DNA from 2 places in the Rossellomorea sp. y25 genome. Region 1 is predicted to be linked to the other one. Evidence: riboswitches for the same ligand, from Rfam matches in the RefSeq annotation. Region 1 holds a riboswitch; the other holds the start of a gene.
The links. Region 1 has a riboswitch for cyclic di-GMP ahead of AAEM60_RS20260 (hypothetical protein). Riboswitches for the same ligand answer to the same signal wherever they lie in the genome.
Positions count from the first base shown of each region.

Region 2: it holds a riboswitch for cyclic di-GMP, as region 1 does, so the genes downstream of both, AAEM60_RS21920 (anti-repressor SinI family protein) here and AAEM60_RS20260 (hypothetical protein) in region 1, are expected to answer to the same signal.

Region 1 covers NZ_CP145886.1:4,022,823-4,029,000, reverse strand. Annotated here, with positions in the region: gene cccB (cytochrome c551) at 1-234, shown strand, start outside; gene ftsE (cell division ATP-binding protein FtsE) at 744-1,430, shown strand; gene ftsX (permease-like cell division protein FtsX) at 1,420-2,304, shown strand; gene AAEM60_RS20265 (peptidoglycan DD-metalloendopeptidase family protein) at 2,344-3,693, shown strand; cyclic di-GMP riboswitch class I at 3,864-3,953, shown strand; gene AAEM60_RS20260 (hypothetical protein) at 4,085-4,315, shown strand; gene rpsN (30S ribosomal protein S14) at 4,514-4,783, shown strand; gene AAEM60_RS20250 (type B 50S ribosomal protein L31) at 4,814-5,059, shown strand; gene AAEM60_RS20245 (hypothetical protein) at 5,120-5,494, shown strand; gene AAEM60_RS20240 (class I SAM-dependent methyltransferase) at 5,829-6,178, shown strand, end outside.
Region 2 covers NZ_CP145886.1:4,400,245-4,406,422, forward strand. Annotated here, with positions in the region: gene AAEM60_RS21895 (DEAD/DEAH box helicase) at 1-1,249, shown strand, start outside; gene AAEM60_RS21900 (hypothetical protein) at 1,809-1,982, opposite strand; gene ssb (single-stranded DNA-binding protein) at 2,007-2,384, opposite strand; gene AAEM60_RS21910 (YwpF-like family protein) at 2,653-3,093, shown strand; gene AAEM60_RS21915 (helix-turn-helix domain-containing protein) at 3,189-3,509, shown strand; gene AAEM60_RS21920 (anti-repressor SinI family protein) at 3,544-3,681, opposite strand; cyclic di-GMP riboswitch class I at 3,715-3,859, opposite strand; gene AAEM60_RS21925 (TasA family protein) at 4,246-4,941, opposite strand; gene AAEM60_RS21930 (XRE family transcriptional regulator) at 5,202-5,531, shown strand; gene AAEM60_RS21935 (class D sortase) at 5,524-6,117, shown strand; gene AAEM60_RS21940 (hypothetical protein) at 6,152-6,178, opposite strand, start outside.

The DNA.
Region 1 (6,178 bases):
GAAACAAGCTCTGGCGGAGTAGACCCTGAAAAAATCGTAAATAATAAATGCACCAGCTGTCACGGTGGAAACCTTGAAGGCGGAATGGGTCCAGCCCTTAATAAAATTGGTGCTGAATTAAACAAAGATCAAATCTTGGAAGTCATTCAAAATGGTAAAGGTCAAATGCCTGCAGGACTCATCAAAGGTGAAGAAGCAGAAGCAGTGGCAGAGTGGTTGGCGAATAAGAAATAAGTGAGGAAGAAGAGTCCCTGCGTGAGGATTCTTCTTTTTTTATATATCCACAAATTTTATCCTCTCGCTTTTTTAAATATTTGTTACAAAAGCTAATCCAATAACCGCTCTTAGAAATCAGCACTTAAACCGTTCGCGATTATAACCTAGTAACTTAATCAGATTAGCACCAGATTAGTATTCCTATAACAAGGATTCTCAATCTTTCGAATCTGGTGTTAGTACCTGATACTAGATACAAAAGACTACATTTTTCGTGAAAAATAGGTACAATTGTCAGTGAAAAAGGTAAAAAATTCACATTATTTTATGTTTTGAAACGTAAATGTAATAATTTTTTTCCTTAACATCGTATAAAGTGATGTTATAATAATTTTCGGGAGAGCAATTCGAGGTTTTTCGCCATTTCGTGTCTAATTATGGTAAAAACATTGTTGAGTTCATACCATGTACATATGTCGATAACAGCCAAGAGGGGAACTACATAATACAAATTAGGTGATTTTATAATGATAGAAATGAAAGACGTATATAAGCAGTACAACAATGGTGTCATGGCTGCTAATGGTTTTAACGTCCACATTAAGCAAGGCGAGTTTGTGTATGTTGTGGGTCCAAGTGGCGCCGGAAAATCTACTTTTATTAAGATGATGTATCGTGAAGAAAGACCTTCTAAAGGAGATATCATCGTAAACGGTATCAATCTGGCAAAATTAAAAAATAGTAGAGTTCCATACTTAAGAAGAAACGTTGGGGTCGTGTTCCAGGATTTTAAGTTGCTACCATCGCTTACTATCTATGAAAACATTGCCTTCGCACTTGAAGTAATAGAAGAACACCCTAAGCAAATCAAAAAGAGAGTTATGGAAGTACTTGACCTGGTAGGGTTAAAGCATAAAGCAAGAATGCTTCCTGATGAGCTGTCAGGGGGAGAGCAGCAGCGTGTATCAATTGCACGATCCATTGTGAATACGCCGAAGCTTGTGATTGCAGATGAGCCTACAGGGAACCTTGATCCCGAAACATCTTGGGATATCATGAACATCTTTGAAGAAATAAGCAACCGTGGTACAACAGTGATCATGGCTACACATAACCGGGAGATCGTAAATACTATCAAGCATCGGGTAATTGCCATTGAGAATGGCCGAATTGTTCGTGACGAACAGCGAGGTGATTACGGTTATGAAAGCTAGAACGTATGGTCGACACCTTAGAGAGAGTTTCAAAAGCATCGGACGTAACGGCTGGATGACGTTTGCATCAGTGAGTGCCGTTACCGTAACCTTACTGCTTGTCGGTGTGTTTATGGTACTAATGCTAAACATGAACAAGGTTGCAACCGATATTGAAAAAGACGTTGAAGTTCGCGTCCTACTCGAGGTTGGTACTGAAAAAGCTCAAATTGATGAAATAGATAAGAAGATTAACCAAATAAGTGGAGTCGAATCCGTCGAGTACTCCTCTAAAGAAGAGGAACTTCAGAACCTTGTGAAAGATCTGGGAGACGATTTCAGATTATTTGAACAAGATAACCCATTATATGATGTGTTTATTGTAAAAGCAGAGAATCCTCGAGACACAGGGAAGATTGCTGCTGAAATCAGCAAGTATGAGAATGTAAATGAAGCCCTGTATGGTGAAGCGAAGATCGAGAAATTATTTAACGTACTGGAAATGAGCCGAAACGTTGGCCTGGTGTTAATCATCGGTCTGTTGTTTACCGCCATGTTCCTCATCTCAAATACAATAAAAATTACGATTGTCGCAAGAAGAAGGGAAATCGAGATAATGAAACTCGTGGGTGCAACCAACTGGTTTGTACGCTGGCCATTTATACTAGAAGGATTATGGCTTGGAATTTTAGGTTCTATTATCCCGATCGCTCTTGTAACAACAGGTTACTACTATGCCTATGACTTTATTAAACCAAAACTACAAAACCATTTTATTCAGATATTGGATTTTACCCCCTTTATCTATCAAGTAAACGGATTAATTCTATTAATGGGTTGCTTGATCGGGGCATGGGGAAGCTTTATGTCTGTTCGTAAGTTCTTAAAAGTGTAAAATTTGATAGGTTGATAGAAGCTGAAAGGAGCATGCCGCTTGAACAAGAAGTATTTCATATCATTATCAATTGCAGCAGCATTAACAATCGGAAGTCTACCAACATTGGGGACAACTGCTAACGCTCATTCCTCCGTGGAGGATCTAAAGAAACAGCAAGATGACATTTCTTCTAAAAAAGAAGAAATTAACGGAAAGATTGATGAGAAAAAGTCAGAAATTAACCAAAACATCAATAAACAACAAGAAATCCAAACACAAATTGCTGAAATCAGTACAAAATTAAAAGATACTGAAAATAAGATAGCTGAAAAAACAAAAGAGATTGATGAAACAACTGCAGAAATCAATAAACTTAAAGAAGAAATTGAGGTTCTAAAGAAAAAGATTGAAGAACGAAACGAACTATTAAAAGAACGTGCACGTGCGATCCAGGAAAAAGGCGGCTCTGCAAATTATCTTGATGTACTACTTGGCGCGGACAGCTTCGGTGACTTCATCAACCGTGTAACAGCAGTAAATACAATCGTAAGTGCCGATAAGAAAATCATGGACGAACAAAAACGAGATCAGGCTGAATTAGAAAAGAAACAAGAAGAAGTAGAAGCAAAGCTTGCAGAATTAGAATCTACTAAAGCAAGTCTTGAATCTCTTAAACAAGATCTTGATAGTCAAAAAGCTCAAAAAGCTGAGTTATTCAAGCAGCTTGAAGCACAACAGGCTTCTCTTGAAGTAGAGAAAAAAGATCTTCAAAAAGAATCGGATGAGCTTTCTAAAATGGAACACCAGCTTGAAGGTGAAATCCAGGCTGAACAAGCACGCTTAGCAGAACTTGCACGTCAGCGTGAGATCGAGCGCAAACGTCAAGCGGAAGCAGAAGCGGCAAAACGTGCAGCAGCTCAACAACAAGCAACAACAAGCAGCAGCGGTGGTTCTTCTTCAGCTCCTGCTGAAACAGCTCCAAGTGCACCAGTAAGTGCCGGTGCCTGGACATCTCCAGCTTCCGGAACGATTACAACAAACTTTGGCTGGGACGTGTTGAACGGTAAAAAGCGTTTTCACTATGGTACAGATATCGCAGCGCGTGGCAGTGTTCCAATCTCTGCAGCTGCTGATGGATATGTCATCAAGAGTCACTATAGCTCAAGCTATGGAAATGTAGTATACATCACTCACTCAATCAACGGTCAAACATTCACAACTGTTTATGCCCACATGGCTTCTTCATCTGTAAGCACTGGACAAGCAGTTAACAAGGGAGACAGAATCGGTTACATGGGTAACACAGGATACTCTTTCGGACAGCATTTACACTTTGAACTTCATGCAGGTTCATGGAATGCATCGAAATCAAATGCTGTAAACCCACGTCAATATATTAACTTTTAAATTCTAATTAGAAACCCCGCTCATGAGCGGGGTTTCTTTTATGCGATAGAATCGATATACTTCAATTCTTATAGGTATAATGAGAAAAAGGAAGTAAAAACTCTCATTAGTATTTTCATATCCTTTTTCTTCTAGTATAATGACAACTATATAACTGAATTTGTATAGTCCTTCGACAAAGGCAAACTAATTGAAAAATTAGGACGCAAAACCACGGGTCTACCATTTTAAATGAGAATAACGATGGCCGGGTTACCGAAAACAATGGATTACAATGAATACTATTCCGAACGTTTATTAGTATCATTTAGCCTGCCTTTTTGGTGGGCTTTTTTATCTTACGACGTGTTTGGTAGGATTTGAATCTGTAGTAAGGATGATGATGTTGGAATTGACTGAATTAAAAAGGCAATTAAGAAGTTTTTGTAGAAGGAATAGGACTGCTTTGAGGTCTACTGATGTAGGTGAATATACAGCTGAAGAAATCACAGAGATAATTATCGAACGTATAGGTGCTGAAGAGGTTAAGAAAATCCTAATGGACATTGAAGTCATCAATCGCCGTAGCGGAGATACAGTTAAATACTTTATACTTATTTTAGAAGGTTTAAAAGCAGCATAGGACATATAAAACCGAATACCGGGTTGAATGGTATTCGGTTTTAACTATTTTAAATAGATTTCATTTTAGATCGGTTCTGGAAAGTTCACTCCAAAAGATAGCAGGTAAATATCATTGCAAAAAGATAGAGAGTATGTTTTAATGACATTATGCCGTTATAAAACGTAATGATTACGATTAAAGAAGGAGTGAATCATTTTGGCCAAGAAATCAAAGGTAGTAAAAGAGAAGAAGCGTCAGGAGCTTGTTCAGAAGTATGCAGATTTGCGCAGGGATTTAAAGGAGAAGGGTGATTATGAAGCGTTAAGGAAGCTGCCGAGGGATTCCTCGCCGACGCGATTAAACAGTCGCTGTGAAGTTACAGGGAGACCAAGAGGCTATCTCCGTAAATTTAAGATGTCCCGTATCGCTTTCAGAGAGTTTGCTCATAAAGGGCAAATACCCGGCGTCAAAAAATCAAGTTGGTAATACATTAATCTTCAAGGTGGGGAATTAAGAATGAAAAAAGACATTCATCCAGAGTATCAACAAGTGGTATTTATGGACACGAACAGCGGTTTTTCCTTTTTAACTGGATCTACGAAAACATCCAATGAAACGATTGAGTGGGAAGACGGGAACACGTATCCTTTATTAAAAGTAGAAGTAAGTTCGGACACGCATCCATTTTATACAGGAAGACAGAAGTTCTCTGATCGCGGAGGCCGTGCAGAACGCTTCTTGAAAAAATACAACATGAACTAGTGCATGTCGTACCACTACAAAGAATAGGTTAAGGTATAAACTTATGCCGAGGTGAATACGATGAACGAACATTTAATGGAAATTGTCGCACGGGATATTGTTAAAGGCCTGCCAAATAAAAAAAGGGACATCTATCAATATGTGGTCGGACTTGAAGATGAATTGGCGAGCCGATCCGAGACGTCTGAGGAATTTATGGCCTTACTTGTGAAAAACTCTCCTCATCAACAGGCAGCCACTCATTTTAAAATGAGCTTTGGAGAGCTGATGAGGCGGATGAGGGAAATCGAACAAGAGATTAATGCGAAATTAGATCAAAAGCTGCAAAATGTAACGTGGATTGATTATACAGACACCATTCGATCGATGAAAGGAACAGAAGCAATAAATTCAAGATACTTCTTCTTTTCCATGAATCATGCATATACTAAATAATAAGTAGAAGTTTAGAGTTTAAATCGTAATCATTTCGTTATAAAAGCAATACTTAGTAGGAAATAGCAGGGAACCGGTGTTTTTCTTTCTATACTGTCCACTGATCAATCACTGCAAAAAACATAGAGGAAACCCCTATACTACAAAAGCAGAAATAAAGGATTCTCCTTCATGGGGAATCCTTTTATAATTCAAAATTTCGACACACATTACTCCATGCTATCTGTAATAATTCTCCTATAGGATACACTATGAGTAAATAACTTGCTTGTATATAAAAGATTTAAGATACTAATACATATAAGGGTATATTTAACGAATGGAGGAATTCCCAATGGCCGGAGATTTATTTGAACACCATAGAGCTTCAAAGCTCCTGGATCCAAGACGTCAAGAGCTCGTACCGGTGGAAAAAGTTCTCGAACTTCTCAAACTCAATGAAGACGATATCGTCGCCGACTTGGGCTGTGGGAATGGCTACCTGACCCTTCCCATTGCGAAAACGGTTGAATCGAATGTCCAGGCAGTAGATCTGCAGCAGGAAATGCTGGAATACTTGAAACACCGTGCAAATGAAGAAAATGTAGACAATATCGTTTATGTGAAATCGTCCCTTGAATACCTCAGTTTCAATAAAGGCACTTTGGATAAAATTGTATCTGCCTTTGTCTTGCATGAAGTTCC
Region 2 (6,178 bases), 380 kb from region 1:
AATCGTTGCCCCTACCTCCGTTCTCGGAAACTGGCAGCGGGAGTTGGAGAAATTTGCTCCTGATTTGAAGGTCCACCTTCATTATGGACCGAACCGGGCGAAAGGCGAACAATTTGCCAAGGAGATCAAAGGTGTCGATGTGGTCCTCACCTCTTACGGCTTGTCCCACATCGACTTTGAAGAACTATCGGAAGTCGTCTGGACATCGATTTCCCTCGACGAAGCACAAAATATCAAGAATGCCAATACGAAACAATCCAGGGCGATCCGTAAACTCAGCGGTAAGCATCATATTGCGCTCACCGGGACCCCGATGGAAAACCGATTATCGGAGCTGTGGTCCATCTTTGATTTCCTTAACCACGGGTACCTCGGTGGTTTCACGCAGTATCAGAAAAACTATATTGCTCCCATTGAAAAGGATGAATCCGAAGAAAAAGTCAAAGAGCTTCAGGCAAAAATCAAGCCGTTCTTATTGCGTCGTACGAAGAAAGATCCTGAGGTGGAATTAAACCTGCCTGAAAAACTGGAACAGAAAGAATATTGTCACCTGACCGCTGAGCAGGCAGCACTCTATGAGCAGCTGGTAAAAGACACTCTTGCTAAAATTGAAACATTGAGTGGATTTGAGCGCAAAGGATTAATCCTGCAAATGCTTAACCAGCTGAAGCAGTTATGTAACCACCCTGCGCTCTACTTAAAGGAACCGGATCCTAAATCGATTCTCTCCCGCTCTGAAAAAATGCAGAAGCTGAAGGATATCATAGAAACTGCACTGGAATCCGGTGAAGCATGCCTGATCTTCACGCAATATATTTCAATGGGCGAAATGATCCAGGAAGTGATGAAAGAAGAATTCAACGTTGATGTCCCATTCCTGAACGGCAGCATGGCAAAAGGAAAACGGGATGAACTCGTGGAGAAATTCCAAAATGGTGAATTCCCAGTATTCCTGCTTTCATTGAAAGCCGGCGGAACCGGATTGAACCTGACCGCAGCCAACCACGTCGTCCACTACGACCGCTGGTGGAATCCGGCGGTAGAAAATCAGGCAACCGACCGTGCCTATCGAATCGGACAGCAACGATTCGTTCATGTTCATAAACTTGTCTCTTCAGGGACACTTGAAGAAAAAATCGATGCCATGCTAATGAAAAAACAGGCATTGAATGATGAAATTATCCGCAGTGATCAGTGGGTTACAGAATTGTCTGATCAAGATTTGGAGTCTTTGTTGGTGTTGGAATAGTTGTAGGTAACCTCTTTCCTTTTGTGGGAAAGGGGTTTTTTGGTAGGTGTGATAGTGAAGTTAGGGGTGAGCTGGCGTTTAAATAGTCTCTAATGGGGGGCTATTTTAAAAGGGTTTTGACAAATCAGGGGTTGGTTTGAGGTTTTTTAGGTCGTTTTTACAAATATAATTGTAAAATAATTGCGTTTCCTGTTTATAGATTCGTTTTGTTGTGCCGCTTCCGAGCTAACTTGTGCCACTTTCAGCGTTTGTTGTGCCACTTTCCACAAAACACGTGCCAAAATGTGAACAACTAGAATCATTATCGTCCACCACAAGCGAAGGTCTAATACAATCGCTCTTTACTAAAGCAAAAAAACGCCGGCTCCCAATAGGAAACCGACTCAATATGAAGACATTAAGGGGAACGACTACTTTCTTACTCACTGCTACACATGTATATTTCTAATGAGGTAGGTTTGAGGCATGTTGCGATGACCATTGGCATTTGAGACAGCTGCTAATTAGGTTGGTTGGATTGTTCGTATGGAAAGAATTCTCGATGAGGGGTGTTTTATACTTATGATGAGGTTTTTAAAACTGGATTCGGGTACTCGTATCCTTGCTCAAGGGCTGTCACCCGTTGAGATAGATAGAAATTTTCGACGTTCGCTCTTGCTACTTTTTTGATGAGGTCTTCTGTTAACTTTTCCATTCTGTCGATTCTTTGTTCAAGATCTTGCAGTGTGGCCACAACTCCATCTCCCTTATAAAAATATTAGAACGGTAATTCGATTGTTTCTTTCTTGCTTGTCTCTGAAGCATTTACAGGCTCCCGCTTACTGTCCATAAATCTGACATTTTCAGCGACGACTTCCGTTACATACGTACGCTTTCCCTGATCATTCTCATAATGACGGGTTTGTATGCGACCCGTCACTCCAACGACAGATCCCTTTCGGCAGTATTTCTCCATATTGTCTGCAGCCCGGTTCCAAACGGTACAGAGTACGAAGTCTGTATCAATTTGGCCTTTTTGATTCTTGTAGTTGCGATTCACAGCTATTGTAGCGTTAAGTATCGATTTTCCTTCCAATGTCTTTCTTGCTTCAGGATCTTTGGTCAGCCTTCCGACGATGGTCACTTGGTTGATCAATTCGCTTCGTTCCCTCCTTTCTCTTAAGGTGTTTTCATCTTACAACCATCTCTCCTATGTTGTAAAATCGTAAATTTCCGAAATTCGAGGCGAAAATGGCTTGAATTTCCGAAATTCCCCTAGGGAGATTTTCTGTTTTTTACTCAAAAGCGGGGTCAAAATCACAAAATTGCATCTTTCGTTCTTTTTTTCATTGAGGAATTTATTAGGGAAACAATTCCTACTATGATATAATTTTATAAAACCTTTAAATGGGAGATGTTCGTTCATGAAAACCTTTAAAGTTATTTCACTTCAAGTAGTGGAAAACGATGAACTGCGTGACTTTGAAATTGTGGACGGTCTGATTATAAATAAGGAAGATGGACAGAGTACGTGGCTCGTCGAAACATATTTGTCGAATGAATATATTGAATTCTTTCAAGAGGCTCAACAAAGGAAGGAAGATTTGGAAATCCAAGTCGTCATTTCCCATAAAGCCAATGACCCGGCTGCTTTCATGACATCCATCCGTTGTATTAAAGAGATGGATGACCATATTAGCATTATGTTTGAGGGGAAATTGAAGAAACAGCGCAACGAATATGCTGAATTACTGTTAGACGACTTAGTTCAAAAAGGATACTCAGGAGAAGAACTTATTCGCGAATTCCGTGAGAAAATGGTATCGAAACCGCGTATTCCGGCCACTGCTAAACCTAGTGTTTAATTATACGAAATTATGTAATATCCATGTGAATTTATATGATATAATGAAATTAATTTTGTGACTTCAGTTATGAAGTTCTTAGGTAGGTGTCCCTTGTGATCGGAGAAAGAGTAAAGAAATACCGACAAGAAAAAAGAATGTCCATGACAGAGCTTGCTGAAAAAGCCGGTGTCGCTAAGTCATATTTAAGCTCAATAGAACGCAACCTTCAACAAAATCCATCTATCCAATTTCTTGAAAAAGTGTCAGCTGCTTTAGGAATTCCGATGGATGCTCTATTACATGATCAATCAGAAAATCAGAATATCGACCATGAGTGGCTCAAAATTGCGGAAGAAGCTATGGATTCCGGTATTACAAAAGAGCAGTTCCGTGAGTTCATTGAATTTAACAAATGGAAATTAGGTAATAAATAAAGTCTTGCGATCGGCTCGCAAGACTTTATTTATATTAAATCACTTTGTACTCGGCTTTCATTTCCTGGGATTGATTATGAAGAAATTCTCTGATTTCTTTTTTAGAAATTCCGGCGTTCAGTGCTTGTTTGATAAGTTCCATCCATTCAAGATCAAGTTCACGATTTGTCAATATAAATACCCTCCCAAAATACATGTATGTATTCCAGGCAATCCAGCCATCATAGTTCTCAAATAACCACACCTTCTACATTCATATATTCAACATGTTTGTGAAGATATGCCTACTCTATAACCTTAGATCTGTGACTTTGCGTCCTCATCTTTCAATAAGTTTGCCTTTATCTGACTCTTCCCTTCGAACTACTTCGATTATACTAATAAAAGTTCCTTTCATTTGTTGTTTTTTGTCAATTCCGTCAATTTAATTTACACTTTTTTCCTACACTTTAACCCATATTCTGACAATATCAAAATATTAAGCGTCTTTTTATTAGAATATCTTGTTAGTATTTGTCGTAAAACTACGAATACATGCTATTTTTATAGCTTTCCAGCTTTTTTCTTAAAGGGAGGACTTTTTCATTAATACTTTGGTAATTACTAGGATTATAGAACGCATGGTTAGATAAGTCAAATCCGCATGTGGGGCAGATCCATTCGCCCGATTCAGTACTACTGTAGGATGGTCTGGTGCAGCGGTTGCAGGTTTTTTTGTACATAACATCACCTCTTATTAATATGTCTCTTTCTTTTTTCGTATAAATCTATTTAGAAATATTAAAAGTAACCCTGCAGTAATAAAGGAAATCCCTAAAAATAGTAATTTATACATATCGGTAGCAGTATTTGGTAAATTCAATCCCTGTGATGGTAGTGGTTTTGAAGGAAATGTGCTTTTATCTGATTCTGACCTATCAATAAGTGGTGTGGTAGAATCAGTATCAGTATCTTCTGAAGGCTGTGGGGCTAAATTGGATTCTGCCGATATAATGATCTCAAATAGTGCTGAAGTATTTTGATACTCGTTCCCCAGTTCATAGGGAACCATAATTGAAAACATTAAATCTTTCCTTTCACCTTTTTTCAATAATTCCGGTGAAAATCCGTTGAAATTTTTTAGTTTATCATCAAATAGTAAATTTGATGAACTATCCGTATAAACCATTAAATCTAATTCATTAAAAAGCTTCTTATCAGGTTGCTTACTGTTTACTTGAAAAGTATAGCTTATGTCTTCAGTTCCTCCATTTTTAATCGTTAACGTTTTTTCCGTCCAATCCCCAGGTTTCATATTATCTATTTTAAAAAGAAATACTTCATCAGGGATAATTATCAGATCTATTTCGTTCGCTGTAGCCTTTTGTATATTCACTAATCCTGAATAAATGAAAACTACAGTAAATAAAATGATTAGTTTTTTAGAATTCATATTTTCATCCCCTATAATATATGAATATATACTTAATTAATGTTGATTGTTACTGTTTTGTTCTTTTTAAAGAACTTATTAATTCATTATAAGATTCTAATTCTTAATTTGAAATCCTCAAATACATCCAATACACAACTCTAATGAGCAATTATCGGTCATTCTCTCAAAATTGCTTTGTTTTATTAACTTTTTTGTATTTTATAAAATACATTTTGTTCTATATAATGAATTAAACTGTTATAAAGGGAGTAATATTCATGGTAGGTGAGCGGATTAAGAATCTGCGTGAGCAGAAAGGTTTAACAATTAATGAATTAGCATTACATTCTAATGTTTCTAAGTCTTACATTAGCTCCATAGAAAGGGGGCTGCAGAAAAACCCCTCTATTAAGGTATTAAAAAAAATTGCACTTACTTTGGATACTTCTTTAGAAAATATAACCTCTGCGCATAATAAAGTAATTATTCTTGGTGAAGAGTGGATTGAACCTCTTGAACATGCTATTGAGCACGGTTTAACCAAGGAAGAATTTCATGACTTCCTTTCTTTTGTACAATATAAAAGGAGTAAGCATAACAATGAATAGACTACTATTAGTTACTGGATCCATTCTTCTATTAATAGGAATAGGTTGTTCCGTTCTCGCTATTTCGGAAATGAATAAGCAGGAAGAGGCTCAGATGGATTCTTTAAAAGAGGCGAAGAGTTTGGTTCTAAAAGATTCTGAGGAGAATTCCGGAAGTCTAGAATCAGTCAAAATGGAATATCACTTTGAAACCGGTGATGTGATAGGGCTTTTAAATATCCCAAAATTAGGGCGTGAAGTTCCAATCATCTCAGGTACCCATGAAGAGGACTTAGAAAGAGGAGTTGGTCACGTCTCAACAACTAAACTTCCTGGGCAACAAGACCGAATTTTTCTTGCTGGTCACCGGGATACCGTGTTCAAACAAATGGGGGAGCTAAGAAAAGGGGATACCTTATCTATTCAGTTGAAGACTGGTGTATATGAATATGAGATATATGAAACGTTCATTGTGGATGAGACTGATCTTTCCGTCCTTGAGCCAACCTCTCCAGAAGAAATCCTCACCCTTTCCACATGCTATCCATTCGAATACCTTTCAAGTACAGAAGAGCGTTACATCATCAATGCCCGAAAAGTAAATTAAAGCGCAGAAAGCTAATAGCCTCTGCGCCCCATTACTACTCGTCCTTATTATCCTGATCTTG